3 regions of the Streptomyces sp. NPDC048442 genome follow, and region 1 is predicted to be linked to each of the others. Evidence: riboswitches for the same ligand, from Rfam matches in the RefSeq annotation. Region 1 holds a riboswitch; each other region holds the start of a gene.
The links. Region 1 has a riboswitch for cobalamin ahead of AB0D18_RS19505 (iron ABC transporter permease). Riboswitches for the same ligand answer to the same signal wherever they lie in the genome.

Region 1 (5,398 bases):
CTGCTCCACCGGAGCCCGAGGTGCGCCGGTGGAGGATCGTGGGCCGGGCTCCGGCGCGGCCGGCGCCGGCTGCCGCTCTGCACAGTGTCGGCGTCGCCACCGCCGTCCTGCTGGGGCTCGTCGCCATCGGTGCGGCGATCCACGAGCCCGTACTCATACCCTCCCTCGCCGCGAGCGCCGCGCTCGTGCACAGTGCGCCGACCATGCCGCTGGCCCAGCCCCGCAGCGTGATCGTCGGCCACCTGCTGGCGGCCGGGGTCGGCTACGGCGTGCTGGCGGCGGTGGGCAGCAGCGCCTGGGCCGCCGCCGTGGCGGCCGGGCTCACCCTGGCGCTGATGACGCTCGCGCGCACCCCGCACTCCCCCGCGTGCGCCACCACCGTGGTCATCGTGCTCCAGACGCCGGCCCCGGTCAGGTTCGTACCGCTGCTGATCGGGGCCGCTGTGCTGGTGGTACTGACGGAGTACGTCGCCTCCCGGCTGCGGCGCAACGCACCGAAGTACCCCGCCTACTGGTGGTAGTTCCCAGGGCCTGCTGAGGGTGGCTCTCAGGAGCCCGCGGCCCGGAACTTCTTCAGGTCCGCCGCGAGCGACGCGATCGCGGCGGGGTTGCGCGGGCTCTCCACCAGTTCCGCGTAGTCGAGGACGACGATCCGGTCGTTCTTGATCGCCGAGACGTTCGCCAGCGGCGGGTAGGACTTCAGGAACTTCCGCTTCTGCTCGGCGGTGGTGTCCCCGTAGTTGTTGATGACGATCACCTCGGGGTCGCGTTCGACGACGGTCTCCCAGCCCACCGTCGCCCAGCTGTCCTTGAGGTCCTTCATCACGTGGTCGCCGCCCGCCCTGGTGATGATGTCGTGCGGCGCGGCGTACAGACCGGAGGTGAACGGCTTGTCCTGCCCGCCGTCGTAGAGGAAGACCCGCGGCCGGTCGGCTCCCTTGAGCGCTCCGGCCTGCGCGCCGGCCACCTGTCCCCGGAACTTCGTGACGAGGGCCTCCGCGCGGTCCTCCACGTCGAAGATCCGGCCCAGGTTCCGCAGGTCTGTGTAGAGCGCGTCGAGCGGCGGCATCACGCCGCGGGCCGTGCCGCCCCGCCCGTTGCGGCAGGACTCGCTCAGGAGGTACGAGTCGATGCCGACCTTCTTCAGGTCGGCGGGGGTGAAGCCCTCGCCCTCGTTGAAGCCGTAGTTCCAGCCCGCGAAGACGAGGTCGGCGCGGGCGTCGAGGGCCATCTCCTTGTTGATCTGCTTCTTCGAGAGCCATGTGACCTTGCTGTAGCCGGCCTTCCAGGGCACGGAGTCGAGGTCGCCCTTGTCGTCGGGCATCACGAAGCCCGCCATGTTCTTTTCGAGGCCGAGCGCGAACATGATCTCGGTGATGCCGACGTCGTTGGTGACCACGCGCTGCGGGGCCTTGGCGTAGGTCTTCTTCTCGCCGCAGTTGTCGACGGTGACGGGGTAGTGGCTTCCGGCGGCCTTGTCGTCGGCGGCCGGCGTGACCTGTGCGCCGCAGCCGGTAAGAGCGACGGTGGCGAGGGAAGCGGCGACGGTGACGGCGGGTCGTATGCGCATGGGGCCGTGGTTCCTTACGGGGTGGCGGGCAGGAGGCGGTCGAACAGCAGCTGTACGGCGCCGGACTCGGGGTGCGGCACGCGGTGCGCCCGTACGCCGAAGACCTCGGCCAGCAGCTCGGGCGTGAGCACGTCGTGCGGGACGCCGTGGGCGACGATCCGGCCCGCGTCGATGACGTACAGCAGATCGCAGTGGAGGGCGGCGAGGTTGAGGTCGTGCAGTGCGGTGAGCACGGTCAGGCCGCTGCCGCGCACCAGGGCCAGTACGTCGAGCTGCTGGGCGATGTCGAGGTGATTGGTGGGCTCGTCGAGGACGAGCACCCGTGGCTGCTGGGCAAGCGCGCGGGCGATCAGGACGCGCTGCTTCTCGCCGCCGGAGAGGGTGACGAAGCCGCGTCCCGCGAGGTGGGCGGCGCCGACCCTGGCCAGCGCGGTCTCGCACACCTGCCGGTCCTCGTCGGTGGTGCGGGCCACCGACCGCTGGTGCGGCAGCCGTCCCATCGCCACGACCTCGGAGACAGTGAAGTCGAACTCGGCGACCGCTTCCTGGGGCAGCGCGGCCAGCCGCCTGGCGCCTTCGCGCGCGGTCATCGCGTGCAGGTCGTCGCCGTCGACGAGGACGGTTCCGCCGACGGGACGCAGCGCCCGGTAGACGCAGCGCAACAGGGTCGACTTCCCGCTGCCGTTGGGGCCGACGAGCCCGACGAGCTGCCCGTCGTCGGCGTGCAGCGTGACGTCCTCGACGAGGCGTGCCCCGGCGATCTCGACGGTCAGTTCGTCGATGTCGATACGCATCACACGCCTCCGAAGCTGTACGAGTTGCGGCGCATCAGCAGCACGAAGCACGGCACGCCGATGGCCGCGGTGAGGACGCCGACCGGGAGTTCGACGGGGGCGAGCACCGCGCGGGACAGGATGTCCACCCAGACCAGCAGGACCGCGCCCATGAGCGGGGCGACGGCGAGCAGCCGCCGGTGGTCGGCGCCGACCAGCATGCGTACGGCGTGCGGGACCATCAGGCCGACGAAGCCGATCGCCCCGCTGACCGCGACCACGGCGCCCGTGACGGCCGCGGTCACCAGGAACAGCTCCTTGCGCAGCCGTCCCGCGTCCACGCCGAGCGAGGCGGCGGTCTCGTCGCCCATGGCGAGGGCGTTGAGGCGGCGCGCCGACCACATGAGGTGGGTGAGGCCCGCCAGTACGGCGGTGGCGGCGATCGGTACGGAGGCCCAGTTGGCGCCGCCGAGGCTGCCGAGCAGCCACATCATCGCGGAGCGGGCGGCCTCGCCGCGTTCGGCGGCGAAGACCATGAAGGTGGTGATCGCCGAGAAGCCGTAGTACATCGCGGTGCCCGTCAGCACGAGCCGCAGCGGTGTCAGCCCGCGTGGCGTGCGGGCGATCGCGTACACCAGCGTCATCGCGAGGAGCGCGGAGCCGAAGGCGGCGGCGGACAGCGCCCAGACGCCGAGCGCGCCGAGCGCCCCGAAGAGCAGCACCGCGTTGGCGCCGACGGCCGCGCCCGACGAGATGCCGAGGACGAACGGGTCGGCCAGTGCGTTGCGCACCATGGCCTGCACGGCGACGCCGATGCCGGAAAGACCCGCCCCCACGACGGCGGCCAGTACGGCGCGCGGGAAGCGCAGTTCCCAGACGATGGTGTACGCCGGAACCTGCTCGGCGGATATGGTCCCGCCGCTCAACCCGGCCCACAGGTACCGCAGCACCTCGCCCCAGGTGAGCCCGGAAGCCCCGATGCCCGCCCCGCAGACCAGGGAGAGCAGGAGGGCGGCCCCCAGGACGACGACGAGCAGCGGCACGGACGCGCGCCGTGGCGGCGCGGGGCCGGCGCCGGCGCCGGCAGGGGTCGCATGCGAGGACGCGGTCGGCTGGTGTTCTGCGGTCGGCTGATGTTCGACGGACGTGGCCACGGGCGGTTCGCTTTCGCCTCGGGCCGTGCGCTGCGCGCCGGAAGCAGCGGCCCGGGACGCGGGGCGCCCTGTGCAGCACCTCTCGCAGTCCACGGCGAATTGACAGGAGCCTTCACCGCCGCGGGTAATCGGGCTCACGGAGCGTTGAGTCCACTCCGTCTACCGTTGCGGGTCAGCGCCGGACTCTCACCGGACTTCCCCCGCGGGGCGTCTGCAGCTTAACGCGTCGACCTGGCGGTATCCGCAGCCGCGGTCTCCCGGGACGGCTCGGCGAGGGTGGCACGGCGGAGGGCGGGGAGGGCCGCGGCAACGGCGAGCGTCGCGGCGACGCAGACCAGGCCGCCGGTGATCACGGCGGTGCGGGCGGTGGTGAGTTCGGCGAGGAAGCCGAGGCCCGCGTTGCCGAGCGCAGGGGAGACCGAGGCGGCGTCGATGAGGAGCAGGCCGACGAGGAGCCGGTGCCCCCGCACGTACCGCACGCCGTCCGCCACGGCCGCGAACGACTGGCTGACCCCCTTGCCCGTACGGCGGTGGCGGCGGGAGGCAGCGTGGAGCTGCAGGACGTCCTGCACGACCGCCCGCCCGCCCACCTGGGCCCCGCGGACCTGGAACACCTGCGACCGTCCTGGCTGCACCCGGCGGCCGAAACGGACACGGCGGGAACGGGCGCGGAGACGGACGTGGAGCTGCCGTATCCGAGCCGTCTCGGCGGGCTCAAGTTCCCTTCCCCCGACGCCCGGTTCGAGTTCTCGCTCACCCTCCTCACCGAGGGAGTCGCCGCACTCGCGCAGCAAGCGAAAGCCATCTGACCCGCCGCGCGGGAGCGGGCGGTCCAGGCGGCCCGCTCAGTCCCCGTAGCGCTCCAGCACGTCGAGCATCGCCTTCGGCTTCTGCCAGATGTCGCGTTCCTTGTGGGCCCAGTCGGACGCGGCCCGGCCGAGTGCGCGGGCCTCGTCGCGGTGGGCCGCCACCCAGCGCAGGCGCCGGGCCGTCGCCGCGACGTCGGGGACACCGCGTACTCCGCAGTGCCCCAAGTGCGGTTCGTACACGTCCTCCCAGTGCGACGGCGGTACGGCCAGTACGAGGTCGCCCGCGTCCCGGCAGACGTCGCCCTGCCCCTCGGACGACAGCGCGACCACGGGCAGACCGGTCGCCATGCCCTCGATCAGGGGCAGCCCGAAGCCCTCGCTGCCCAGCGCGAGCAGCACGTCGGCCCGCTCGTACCAGTGCAGGATGCCGCGGGTCGGCTCGTTCTCGTCCACGATCGTGACGCGGGGGTCCTGTGAGGTCAGGCCGCCGCGCCCCTCGGCGCCGAAGCGCGCCTTGATCACCAGGCGGGCGGTCGGATCGCCGTCGAAGGCCAGTCGCCAGGCGTCCACCGCCTGGGCGACGTGCTTGCGCGGTACGACCGTGCCGACGACCAGCGTGGTGATGCCCGCGCGCTCGGGGCGCGCCACCCAGGGGTACACGTCGGCGTCGACGCCGTCCGGGGTGACCTCGATGGGCACGGTGATCCCGCTGGCGCGGAACATGTCGGCGACGAACCTGGTCGGCACCATCAGGGCCCGTGCGCGGTTGAGCGGTCCGACCCAGCTCGCGGGCAGCCGGCTCGACTCCCACATCGTATGGATCAGGTGCGGGCGCGAAGCGAAGCGTTCGAGCTCCGGCCGCACCCACGAGTTGAAGAGCAGCGGGCCCGGTTCGAGCCCCCTGGACGCCGCCACGACGTCGAGCATTTCCGGGGACAGCCCGGCCTTCTCCAGTTTGAACGGGACCAGGTTGACCCGGACCCCGAGCCTGCTGAGGCCGACGACGATGTATTCGGAGATGCCCGCGTAGCCGTCGTGCACGTAGAACTCCCCCGCCAGGTTGACCGATCTGCTCACCGGTCGACCACCGTG
Region 2 (5,398 bases), on a different contig from region 1:
GATGGTCCGCATGTCGACCTCCTCAGGCACGAGATCGCCGAGCCGCACGGTGCGTACGCTCTCCTCAGGACCGCCGACGTCCCGGCCGAGTACCACCGGGGTGTCCGGCGAACGGTGCTCCAGGAGCACGGCCTTGGCCTTGCCGACCTGCCAGGTGCGGCTGCGTGAACCGGGGTTGTACAGCGCGAGCACCAGGTCCGCCGACGCGGCGGCCCGCAGCCGCTGCGCGACGACCTCCCACGGCTTCAGCCGGTCCGAGAGCGAGATCGTCGCGTAGTCGTGGCCCAGCGGCGCACCCGCCTTCGCGGCGGCGGCGTTGGCCGCCGTCACCCCCGGCAGCACCCGTACGGGCACGTCCGCGTACTCGTCCTGCGAGGCGACCTCCAGGACGGCGGTCGCCATGGCGAACACGCCCGGGTCACCGCCCGACACCACGGCCACCCGCCGCCCGCGCCGCGCCAGGTCGAGGGCGAACTCGGCGCGCTCCGACTCCACCTTGTTGTCGGAGCCGTGCCGGACTTGCCCCGGCCGCACCGGCACCCGCGCCAGGTACGTCGTGTACCCGACCAGGTCGTCGGCCGCGGCCAGCGCACCACGCGTCTGAGGCGTCAGCCACAGCGGCCCGGCGGGCCCGGTGCCGACCACGACGACCTCACCGGTACCTGAGCGTTCCACCGGCGGCGAGGTGTGCGCGGATCCGATCCGGCTGGGCAGCACCGCCACCGCGAAGTACGGCACCGAGTCGGCGTCCACGTCGGCCAGTTCACCGGTACGTTCCCCGGCCATGGTCGCGCGCTCCACGTAGCGGGCCTCGGCCAGCCGCCCCGACGCCTCGAAGGCACCGCGCACGGCGGGGAACGTACGCCCCAGCTTCATCACCACCGCGGAGTCGGTCGCCGCCAGCCGCGCCGTCAGCTCCTCCTGAGGCAGCGTGCCGGGCAGGATCGTCAGCACCTCCTCGCCCTCGACGAGCGGGGTGCCGAGCCGGGCAGCGGCGGCGCTCACCGAGGTGACCCCGGGGATCACCTCGGTGGGGAAACGGTCCGCGAGCCGCTTGTGCATGTGCATGTACGAGCCGTAGAAGAGCGGGTCGCCCTCCGCGAGCACGGCGACGGTGCGCCCCGCGTCGAGGTGCACGGCGAGCCGGGCCGCCGCCTCCTCGTAGAACTCCTCCAGCGCGCCCCGGTAACCGCCCGGGTGGTCCGTCGTCTCCGTCGTGACGGGATAGACCAGCGCCTCCTCGACGTGGTCCGCACGGATGTGCTTCGCCGCGATGGACCGCGCTATCGACCGCCCGTGCCGGGCGCTGTGGTACGCGATCACATCGGCCTCGGCGATGATCTCCACCGCGCGTACGGTCATCAGGGAGGGGTCGCCGGGGCCGAGCCCGACTCCGTACAACCGCCCCCTGCTCTGCTCGCTCACGCTCACTCTTCCTCGCTGGCGATCGCGTTGAGCGCGGCGGCGGCCATGGCGCTGCCGCCCCGCCTGCCGCGCACGATCAGGTGCTCAAGACCGGACCCGTGCACAGCGAGGGCGTCCTTGGACTCCGCCGCGCCCACGAAACCGACCGGGACGCCGATGACGGCCGCCGGGCGCGGGGCGCCCGCCTCGATCATTTCGAGCAGTCGGAACAGCGAAGTCGGCGCGTTGCCGACGGCGACGACGGAGCCTTCGAGACGGTCGCGCCACAGCTCCATCGCGGCGGCGCTGCGGGTCGTGCCGAGCTCCTTCGCGAGGGCGGGCACCGAGGGGTCGGACAGCGTGCACAGCACGTCGTTGTCCGCGGGCAGCCGCTTGCGGGTGACGCCGCTGGCGACCATCTGCACGTCGCACAGGATGGGCGCACCGGCCCGCAGCGCGGCCCTGGCGTCGGCCACCACGTTCGGGCTGAACACGAGGTCCTGCACGAGGTCGACCATGCCGCAGGCGTGGATCATACGGACCGCGACCTGGCTGACGTCGGCGGGCAGGCCCGCCAGGTCCGCCTCGGCGCGGATCGTGGCGAAGGACTGGCGGTAGATCGCCGGTCCGTCCTTCTCGTACTGATGCACTGTGCTGTCGCTCTCTTCTGCGGATGCGGATGCGGATGCGGATGCGGTTACGGATTGCGGATACGGACGTGATGGATCGGAAGGGTGGTGCAGGCGGTGCAGCGGTGTCAGTCCCGCGTCCCGCGAGCGGCCGCCACCGTGGCGGACAACGCGTGCGAACCTCCGGGAACGAGGACCGGCTCGTCGCGGATACTGCCCCTTACGACGGCGACCTCGTGGCCCTCGGCTGTGGCGACCACGTCGACCCGGTCACCGTGCGGATGCCCGCACCGGCGCGCACACCCGGACCAGTAGACAGGAAGCGCCCCGACAGGTCCCACAGCGGCCCCCGCCAGGGCCCGTACGTCGGAGAGGGACTTCGCACAGCCGGGCCGGCCGATGCAGGCGCCGACACCGGTCCAGGGCGAGTCCGCCCCGATGACCAGACCGGCTTCGCCCAGCGCGTGCAGCGCACCGGCGGCCCGTTCCGGGGCGACCCCGGGCACGACGACGCCGCGCCACGGGGTCAGCCGCAGCGTCCCGTCACCGTGCTGCCCGGCGGTGTCCGCCAGCAGCCGCCACTGTGCCGCGGTGATACGCCCGAGGGGCACGCCCACGGACAGGGCCGCGGTGGCACGCCCCGCCCCGGTCACGATGCCGGGCCCGGGAGCCGCCGCCGCACGGGGCCGTGGGGGGCTCGGAGCGAGCTCCGCGCCGACACCGGCCGACCGCAGCGCCCGTACCACCTCCATGAGGAGCGCGTCGGCGCCGTCGGGCAGATCGGCCACCCGCCAGGTGCCCGCGTCCGGCGCACTGTCGAGGAACGTTTCGGCGGCGACCAGCGCGGCCCGCGCCGCCTGTCCGTACGGGACGAGCACCGCCTCCCGCGCCGTACCCATGCGCAGCAGCGCCCGGTCGCCGTCGTGAGCCGGGAGTTCCCCGTCGCCGCCTTGCGCCGGCAGCCTGTCGCCGCCCCGCGCCAGCAGCGTCACGTCGCCGCCCAGTGCGTCCACGTCGCCGCGGCCGTCGTCGAGAGCGAACAGGAACCGCCCCGACAGCGCCGCCGCCCGGTCGCTCCCGCACAGCAGCCCGTCGAGCTCCGACAGCCACGGACCGACGTCGGCCCGCCCCAAGTTGTCGAGTCCCGACAGGGGAGAGGCCACGATGTTCCGTACCCGCTCGTGCCGTTCGGAGGGCAGCAGCCCCGATCCGCCCAGCACCCGGGCCAGTTCGCCGCCGCAGTCCGCCGTCAGGGCGCGCAGCTGCACATTGCCGCGGGAAGTGAGGTGAATGTCACCATCGCCCCACCGCCCGGCCAACTCACCGAGCGCATCGGCCTGTCCCGCGGCCAGCACGCCACCGGGCACGCGCACCCGCGCCAGCGCCCCGTCGTCCGCGCGGTGCAGCCGCAGGGACCCCGGGCACGCGTCACCACGGGTCCTGGCAGAGCTCTCTCCCGCGGGCAGCGGCGAAATGGCAGGTGGGGACATGGCGGCGAGCATACCGACCCGCACCCGGCCGCCGTTCGACAACCGGGTGCCGCCGCCTTGACCCGGGGCCCTAATATGCCTGGTGGCGGGCCTTCGGGCCCGTTGTCGCCACCGAAGGCGACAGAGGAGGAAGCCCGGTGCGATTCCGGCGCGGTCCCGCCACTGTGAGTCCGGCCCACCGGCCGGACGAGTCAGGAACTCCTTTCCCCAAGCTCCCGGCTCCGGCCGGGCGGGGGAATCCATCGACGATCACCGCCCGGGGCGTGGACACCCCGAGGAAGGCCCGACGCCGCATGATCCTGCTCCTGTCGACGTCCGACACCGACCTGCTCAGTGCCCGTTCCTCGGACGGCCCGGTCAGCTACCGCTACGCCAACCCCTCCCGGCTCCCGCTGTCCGACCTCCCCGAGCTCCTCGACGGCACCGACCTCGTCGTCGTGCGCCTCCTCGGCGGTGTCCGCGCCTGGCAGGACGGCCTCGACCAGGTCCTCGCCACCGGCCGCCCCGTCGTCGTCCTCACCGGTGAACAGGCCCCGGACGCCCAGCTGATGGCAGCCTCCACCGTCCCCGTCGGCATCGCCGCCGAGGCCCACGCCTACCTGGCGCACGGCGGCCCCGCCAACCTGGAGCAGCTCGCCCGGTTCCTCTCCGACACCGTCCTGCTCACCGGCCACGGCTTCGAGTCGCCCGCACCCGCACCCTCATGGGGGCCGCTGGAGCGCACGGCCCGCGAGGTCGAGGGACCGACCGTCGCGGTCCTCTACTACCGCGCCCACCACATGAGCGGCAACACCGCCTTCATCGACGCCCTGTGCGGCGAGATCGAGGCCGCCGGAGCCCGGCCGCTGCCGCTGTACGTCGCCTCGCTGCGCACCCCCGAGCCCGAACTCATCGACGCACTGAGGGCCGCCGACGCCATCGTCACCACCGTCCTCGCCGCGGGCGGCACCCGCCCCGCCGAGGCATCGGCCGGCGGCGACGACGAGTCCTGGGACGCGGGCGCCCTCACCGGCCTCGACATCCCCATCCTCCAGGCGCTCTGCCTGACCAGTTCGCGCAGCGACTGGGAGGACAACGACGAGGGCGTCTCGCCGCTCGACGCGGCCAGCCAGATCGCCGTCCCCGAGTTCGACGGCCGCCTGATCACCGTCCCGTTCTCCTTCAAGGAGATCGACGAGGACGGCCTGCCCGCGTACGTCGCCGACACCGAGCGCGCCGCCCGCGTCGCCGGAATCGCCGTACGCCACGCACGACTTCGGCACATCCCCAACGCCGACAAGCGCATCGCCCTCGTCCTCTCCGCGTACCCGACGAAGCACTCCCGGATCGGCAACGCGGTCGGCCTCGACACCCCCGCCAGCGCCATCGCCCTGCTCCGCCGCCTCAAGGAGGAGGGCTACGACTTCGGTACCAAGGAGATCCCCGGCCTCGTCTCCGGCGACGGCGACGAACTGATCTACGCGCTCATCGAGGCCGGCGGCCACGACCAGGAATGGCTCACCGAGGAGCAGCTGGCCCGCAACCCGGTCCGCATCCCGGCCGCCGACTACCGGCGCTGGTTCGCGACCCTGCCCGCCGAGCTCCGCGACTCCGTCGACCAGCACTGGGGCCAGGCACCCGGCGAGATGTTCGTCGACCGCTCCGCCAACCCGGAGGGCGACATCGTGCTGGCCGCCCTGCGGTTCGGCAACCTGCTCATCCTCATCCAGCCGCCGCGCGGCTTCGGCGAGAACCCGATCGCGATCTACCACGACCCCGATCTGCCGCCGTCCCACCACTACCTGGCCGCCTACCGCTGGATCGCCGCGTCCGCCGCCGACAACGGCTTCGGCGCCGACGCGATGATCCACCTCGGCAAGCACGGCAACCTGGAGT
Region 3 (5,398 bases), on a different contig from region 1:
TGCTGCTTGAGGGTCTTGATCGCGCCCTTGAGGAGGTCGTAGCGCTCCTCGTGGAACTTGTCAGGGGTGCACTTGTCGACCATGTGCAGCACCGCGTCCGGTTCCAGGATCACGGTGGCCGGGCGGTCGCCGATGCCCTCGGCGACCTCCTTGACGAAGGCGCGGTAGGCGTTGCCGTCGGCGGCGCCGCCGCCGGAGAAGTTGCCGCAGTCGCGGTGCGGGATGTTGTAGACGACCAGGATCGCCTCGCGGTCGGCCTGGGCGGCGGCCTCGGTGAAGCCCTTGGCCTGCTCCTTGGCGTTCTCCGGGATCAGCCACTCGCCGGCCGGCTGCTGGGCGATCTTCTTGATCAGGTCCTGCTTGCCCTTGTCGTCCTCGTCGGCGAGCGCCTTGGCCGCCTTGGCGTCCGGATTGACCCAGTACGGGTCGTCACCCTTGGGCAGTTGGGAGACCGGCGGATTCTTCCCCGCACTCCCGCCGTCGCCCCCTTCGCCGCCCGAAGTGCAGCCGGTCAGGAGCAGCGCGGCCCCCACCGCGACCGCTCCCACTGCTCGCACTCGTCCGCTGTAACTGCCGTACATCGACTCCCCCTTGGGCGCCTTTGCGAAGACCGACCTTCTCGAAAGCTCTCGAAGGTGACCGTCTCGAAGATGAAAGAAATTCCGAGGCAGCCCCCCAGGCGCCCCTGCCCGGACAGATCCGGTCGAATCCAATCCTGACACACCGGGCCCCGCCCCCACGCGGCGTGCCCTGCTTCGTCGAGAACCTGTTGCACCGCGTTCAACCAGCCCGTTCGGGGGCATCCGGATACGATGAGGCGGTCCGAAGGACACACTTCTATCCTCTTCGCAGCACACTTCCGACACACTTGGCAGTACCCGGACAGCACCCTCGGAGGGAGTGCGTGGTCAGCACCCGTATGGCCGCCCTGCTCGACGAGCTGGCGGTCCGCCGCACTGCCGGACTCGACGAGTCCTTCGCCCGCCACTGCTCCGAGGCCCTGGGAGTGGACGGGCTTGCCGTCACGCTCTCCCGCGGCACCCCCACGCAGCAGAGCGGCGAACCGGTGTGGTTCTCGGGGTCCGCGAGCGTGGCGCTGGAGGATCTCCAGTTCACTCTCGGCGAGGGGCCCGGCACGGACGCGCTGCGCACCGGCCGGCTCGTCCTGGAGGGCGACCTGGGGCTGGTCTCGCGGGAGCGCTGGCCCGGTTTCCTGCCCGCCGCCGAGATGCTCGGGGTGCGGGCGGTGTTCTCCGTACCGCTGCAGATCGGCGCGATCCTGGTGGGGGTCCTGACCTGTCACCGGGCCGACCCCGCCCCGCTGGACCAGGAGTCGCTCGCCAACCTGCTGGTGTTCGCGGACGCGCTGACCCTGACCCTGCTGGGCAGTACGGAGAGCGCGGGACCCGGCACCGGCAGCTGGCTCGCGGCGGACGCGTCCCTGTACCGGGCGGAGGTGCACCAGGCCACCGGGATGATCTCGGTCCGGCTCGGCGTGCCCCCCGCGGCGGCCCTGGTACGGCTGCGGGCTTATGCGTACGCCGCCGAAGCGCCCATCCTGGAAGTAGCCAGGGATGTGGTGGCGCGGCGGCTGCGCTTCACCTCCGACGGGGCGCTGCGCGACGGCGACGGATCGGAATCGACACGATGACTCATGGGAAGCGCCCCGGGCGCCCCGCCCGGCAGCATGACAGATGTGGGTGACAGGCATGGACAGCAACGTGCGCGAACAGAAGATCGCGACGGCTTTCGTCGAGCTGGCCGACACTCTGGTCGACGACTTCGACGTGATCGAGTTTCTGCAACGGCTGGCCGTCCGCTGCGTCGAGCTGCTCGATGTGTCGGCCGCCGGGCTGATGCTGGTCAACCAGCGCGGCCAGCTGCAGACCGCGGCGTCGTCCGACGAGCGCGCCTGGCTGCTCGACCTGCTGGAGATCCAGCACCAGGAGGGCCCCTGCCTGGACTGCTTCCACAGCCGTACGACCGTTCTGCCGGTCTCCCTGGACACCGCGGAGATCCTGGAGCGCTGGCCGGTGTTCGCTCCGCGCGCCCGGGAGTACGGCTTCCACGCCACGTACGCGATCCCGCTGCGGCTGCGCGACACGGTGATCGGCGCCCTCAACCTGTTCGTCACCACGCCCCGGCTGGAGCTGGGGCCCGGTGACGTGGAGCTGGCGCAGGCCCTCGCGGACGCCGCGACCATCGGCATCCTCCAGCAGCGCACCATCCGGCAGAGCGAGCTGCTCACCGGGCAGCTCCAGTCGGCGCTGACCAGCCGGGTGCGCCTGGAGCAGGCCAAGGGGATGCTCGCCGAGCGGTGGGCGGTCTCGGTGGACGAAGCGTTCGCCGGGATGCGGTCGTACGCACGCCGGAATCAGCTGGCGCTGTCGGAGGTGGCGCTGGAGCTGGTACAGGGGACGCTGGACTCGGAGGCGGTCCGTGCGAAGCCGCGTACGGAACCCCGCAAGGAATCCCGTAAGGAGTCCCGCGGGACGCCCCGCACCCAGGACAAGAGCGGAGAAAACGGTTCTCGCTGACGCGGTGGGGACAACTGGGGCTACACCCGCAGCGACTTTGCTGTGACATTGCGTCAATTCCCCTATGGAGAACGGAGCTTGAGCCCTCTAGAGTGGGAGGGCGGCCCCAGCCCCCGGCCCGCAGTTCCGAGTTGGTTTCTCCAGAACCTCCCGCGACGGCGCCGGGCTTCTCCCGCAGTTCGTGCGCGCGCGGTCGAGGACCGGCCCGGCCGACGGCTCCGGGGGGAGCGAGCAGTCGGCCGGGCCAGGTGCTTCTCACGCCCCCCTGAGCGTTCTCGCGCCCCCCTGGGGCGTATTGACAGTGCACTGCCAGGCTGGGACTCTCCGGAGGACAACTCCACACTTCGAGGCGACGGTAAGCAGGAACTCCGGTGCGATTCCGGGGCGGTCCCGCCACTGTGACCACAGCTGCCGCATGCGGCTGTGGGAGTCAGGAACTGACCCGTCGTCCTCCTGCCATGGGGCGTGGAAACCCCAGAAGGAGGCTCACCCGACATGTCCGTGTCTGCCCAGCAGTCCGCACAGACCACCGACCTGGCTGCCGCGACCACCCGCACCCGGGATCTGATGATCCTGGCCGCCGCGGTGATCGTGGCCCTGATCGCGCTGTACGCCGTGTTCATGGACAACGGCCACATCATCTCCGCGACCGGCAGCTACCTGCACGAGTTCTCGCACGACGGCCGGCACCTCTTCGGTGCCCCTTGCCACTGATCGGGGCCGTACGCACCATGAACAACCCGAGTCCCGTACTTCCCCTGCTCGGCCGCGGTCTCGCGGCGGGCGGGGCCGCAGGCCTGGTCACCGGCCTGTTCTCGCTGCTGCTCGCCGAACCCGTGATGGACAGGGCGATCGTCCTCGAAGAGGCGCGTTCGGCCAAGGCGGAGGCGGCGGAGCACGCGCACGCGGCGGCGGGCGCCGTCGCGGAGCACCACGAGGAACTGTTCTCCCGCTCCCAGCAGCACTTCGGCCTGGTCGTCACGGCCGTCGTCGCCGGCCTGGCCCTGGGCGCGCTGTTCGCGGTCGCCTATGCGCTGGTGCACCGCCGTACCGGCTTCCTCGTACGGGCGTGGCCGCGGGCCCTCGCGTTCTGCGCCGCCGCGTTCGTCGCGGTCGCGCTGCTGCCGGGGCTGCGTTACCCGGCAGCCCCGCCCGGCGTCGGCGACGCCAACACCGTCGGCGAGCGCCAGACGCTGTGGCTGGCCGCCGTCGTCATCTCGGTCCTGGGCATGCTGCTGGCCTGGCAGGTGTACGTACGCCTGGCGGGCAAGGCGGACCCGGTGCGGCACGGGGCGGTGTTCCTGATCGGGGCGGCCACCCTCGCCGTACTGTTCCTGCTGCCCGGCAATCCGGACGAAGTCCCCGTACCCGCAACGCTGTTGTGGGACTTCCGGGTGCTGTCGCTCGGGTCGCAGGTGCTGCTGTGGGCCGTGTTCGCGGCGGTCTTCGGCGGTCTTGGGCTGCGTGCCACGAAGCGGGCCGGATCACCCGCCCCCGCTCGGGCCGCGTCCTCTCAGGCTGCGTCTTCTCAAGACTCGGCACCGGCGACCGCCGGGGCCTGAGTGACGCCCGTCAGATAGGCGGAGACGACCACATTGGCCGTGTAGGAGCGGGCGTTGTGGTCGTACGTACCGCCGCAGGTGATCAGGCGCAGCTCGGCGCGGCCGTCCTCGCGGGGTCCGTAGACCTTCTTCGCGTCGAACTTGTCGCGGCTGAAGACCTGGACGTCTTCGACGGTGAACTCGGTGACTGTTCCGTCCGCCCCGGTGATCTTGATCTTTTCGCCGGGACGGGCGGAGCTGAGGCCGTAGAACACGGCCGGTTTGCTCCTGGTGTCGACGTGCCCCACGAACAGGGCGACTCCGCTCGCTCCGGGGCGGGTGCCGTTCCGGTACCAGCCGACCTCGCGCGGCTGCTCGTACGGCGGCGGGTCGACCGCACCTCCGGCGTCGAGTCCGCGCGCGCTGACCGGCGCTTTGATGCCGAGCGAGGGGACGTCGAGGCGGCCGGGGCGTACGCCCGTGACCGGTTCGTGCGCGTCGGGCAGTTCGACCTGCAGCAGTGGGCGTCCCACCGCGGCCACGTCACCGGTGGTCGGAGCGGCGTTGCCGCTCGGGCCGTTGGTGAGGTCGCGGCCCCACAGCCACAGTCCTAGGAGCAGCACCGCCCAGGCGATGCCGGTGAGCATCCGGCCTTTGCCGGAAGCGGTCTGGTCGGAGCTCATTGCTGCGGGGCTCCCTTCGGGCGGGTTTGTTGCCTTCGTGCGGGTTCGTTGTGGCTGGTCGCGCCCACGCGGCGGAGCCGCAGATTCGACACAGCCCCGCGCCCCTAAAGGCGCTTGCGGCGGCGGGCCGAGCGGCCGGCGATGGCGATGGCGGCGGCGGCCGCGAGGCCGAGGCCGATCAGGGTGTGCGAGGTGCCGGGGCCGTCGGACTCTGCAGCCAGGGCGGTGCCGCCGCCGCCCGCGCGGACGGGGGCGGTCGGTTCGGTCCTGTGGTGGACGACGGTGACGTTGCCGCTGGCGCTGCCGTCGCCGTCCTCGCACTTGACGTGGATGCCGTAGTCGCGCCCCTGGGCGTCGGAGCGGATGCGCGCCTCGGCGAACAGGCCGCCGTCGGCCGCGGGGTTGAAGTACGCGGGCGAGGAGAACGCCTCCGACGTGCCGACGGCCTTCTTGCCGTTGCAGATGTGGACCCGCAGATCCACTTCCCCGCCGGCCGCGATGGTGGACGGGGTGACGGTGACGTTGCGGTTCTCTTCGTTGTTGGTGACGGTGACCGGCGCGGGGACGGCCGGTACTGCGGCGAGGGCGGCGGGCGCGGGGACGAGTACCGCCGCGAGTGCCGCACCCGCACACAGAG

Region 2: linked by a shared signal. The riboswitch ahead of cobN (cobaltochelatase subunit CobN) and the one ahead of AB0D18_RS19505 (iron ABC transporter permease) in region 1 are both predicted to bind cobalamin.
Region 3: linked by a shared signal. The riboswitch ahead of AB0D18_RS02890 (CbtB-domain containing protein) and the one ahead of AB0D18_RS19505 (iron ABC transporter permease) in region 1 are both predicted to bind cobalamin.

The regions. Positions count from the first base shown of each region.
Region 1 covers NZ_JBEZKB010000012.1:57,149-62,546, forward strand. The annotation lists gene AB0D18_RS19490 (HPP family protein) at 1-521, shown strand, start outside; gene AB0D18_RS19495 (ABC transporter substrate-binding protein) at 548-1,570, opposite strand; gene AB0D18_RS19500 (ABC transporter ATP-binding protein) at 1,585-2,364, opposite strand; gene AB0D18_RS19505 (iron ABC transporter permease) at 2,364-3,386, opposite strand; cobalamin riboswitch at 3,600-3,743, opposite strand; gene AB0D18_RS19510 (hypothetical protein) at 3,716-4,069, opposite strand; gene AB0D18_RS19515 (hypothetical protein) at 4,046-4,306, shown strand; gene AB0D18_RS19520 (glycosyltransferase family 4 protein) at 4,343-5,383, opposite strand; gene AB0D18_RS19525 (NAD-dependent epimerase/dehydratase family protein) at 5,380-5,398, opposite strand, start outside.
Region 2 covers NZ_JBEZKB010000011.1:219,695-225,092, reverse strand. The annotation lists gene AB0D18_RS19215 (precorrin-2 C(20)-methyltransferase) at 1-1,431, opposite strand, end outside; gene AB0D18_RS19210 (precorrin-8X methylmutase) at 1,428-2,054, opposite strand; gene AB0D18_RS19205 (hypothetical protein) at 2,162-3,535, opposite strand; cobalamin riboswitch at 3,613-3,740, shown strand; gene cobN (cobaltochelatase subunit CobN) at 3,817-5,398, shown strand, end outside.
Region 3 covers NZ_JBEZKB010000001.1:602,500-607,897, forward strand. The annotation lists gene AB0D18_RS02875 (glycoside hydrolase family 6 protein) at 1-581, opposite strand, end outside; gene AB0D18_RS02880 (GAF and ANTAR domain-containing protein) at 905-1,651, shown strand; gene AB0D18_RS02885 (GAF and ANTAR domain-containing protein) at 1,710-2,537, shown strand; cobalamin riboswitch at 2,836-2,998, shown strand; gene AB0D18_RS02890 (CbtB-domain containing protein) at 3,033-3,251, shown strand; gene AB0D18_RS02895 (CbtA family protein) at 3,269-4,099, shown strand; gene AB0D18_RS02900 (class F sortase) at 4,066-4,761, opposite strand; gene AB0D18_RS02905 (hypothetical protein) at 4,866-5,398, opposite strand, start outside.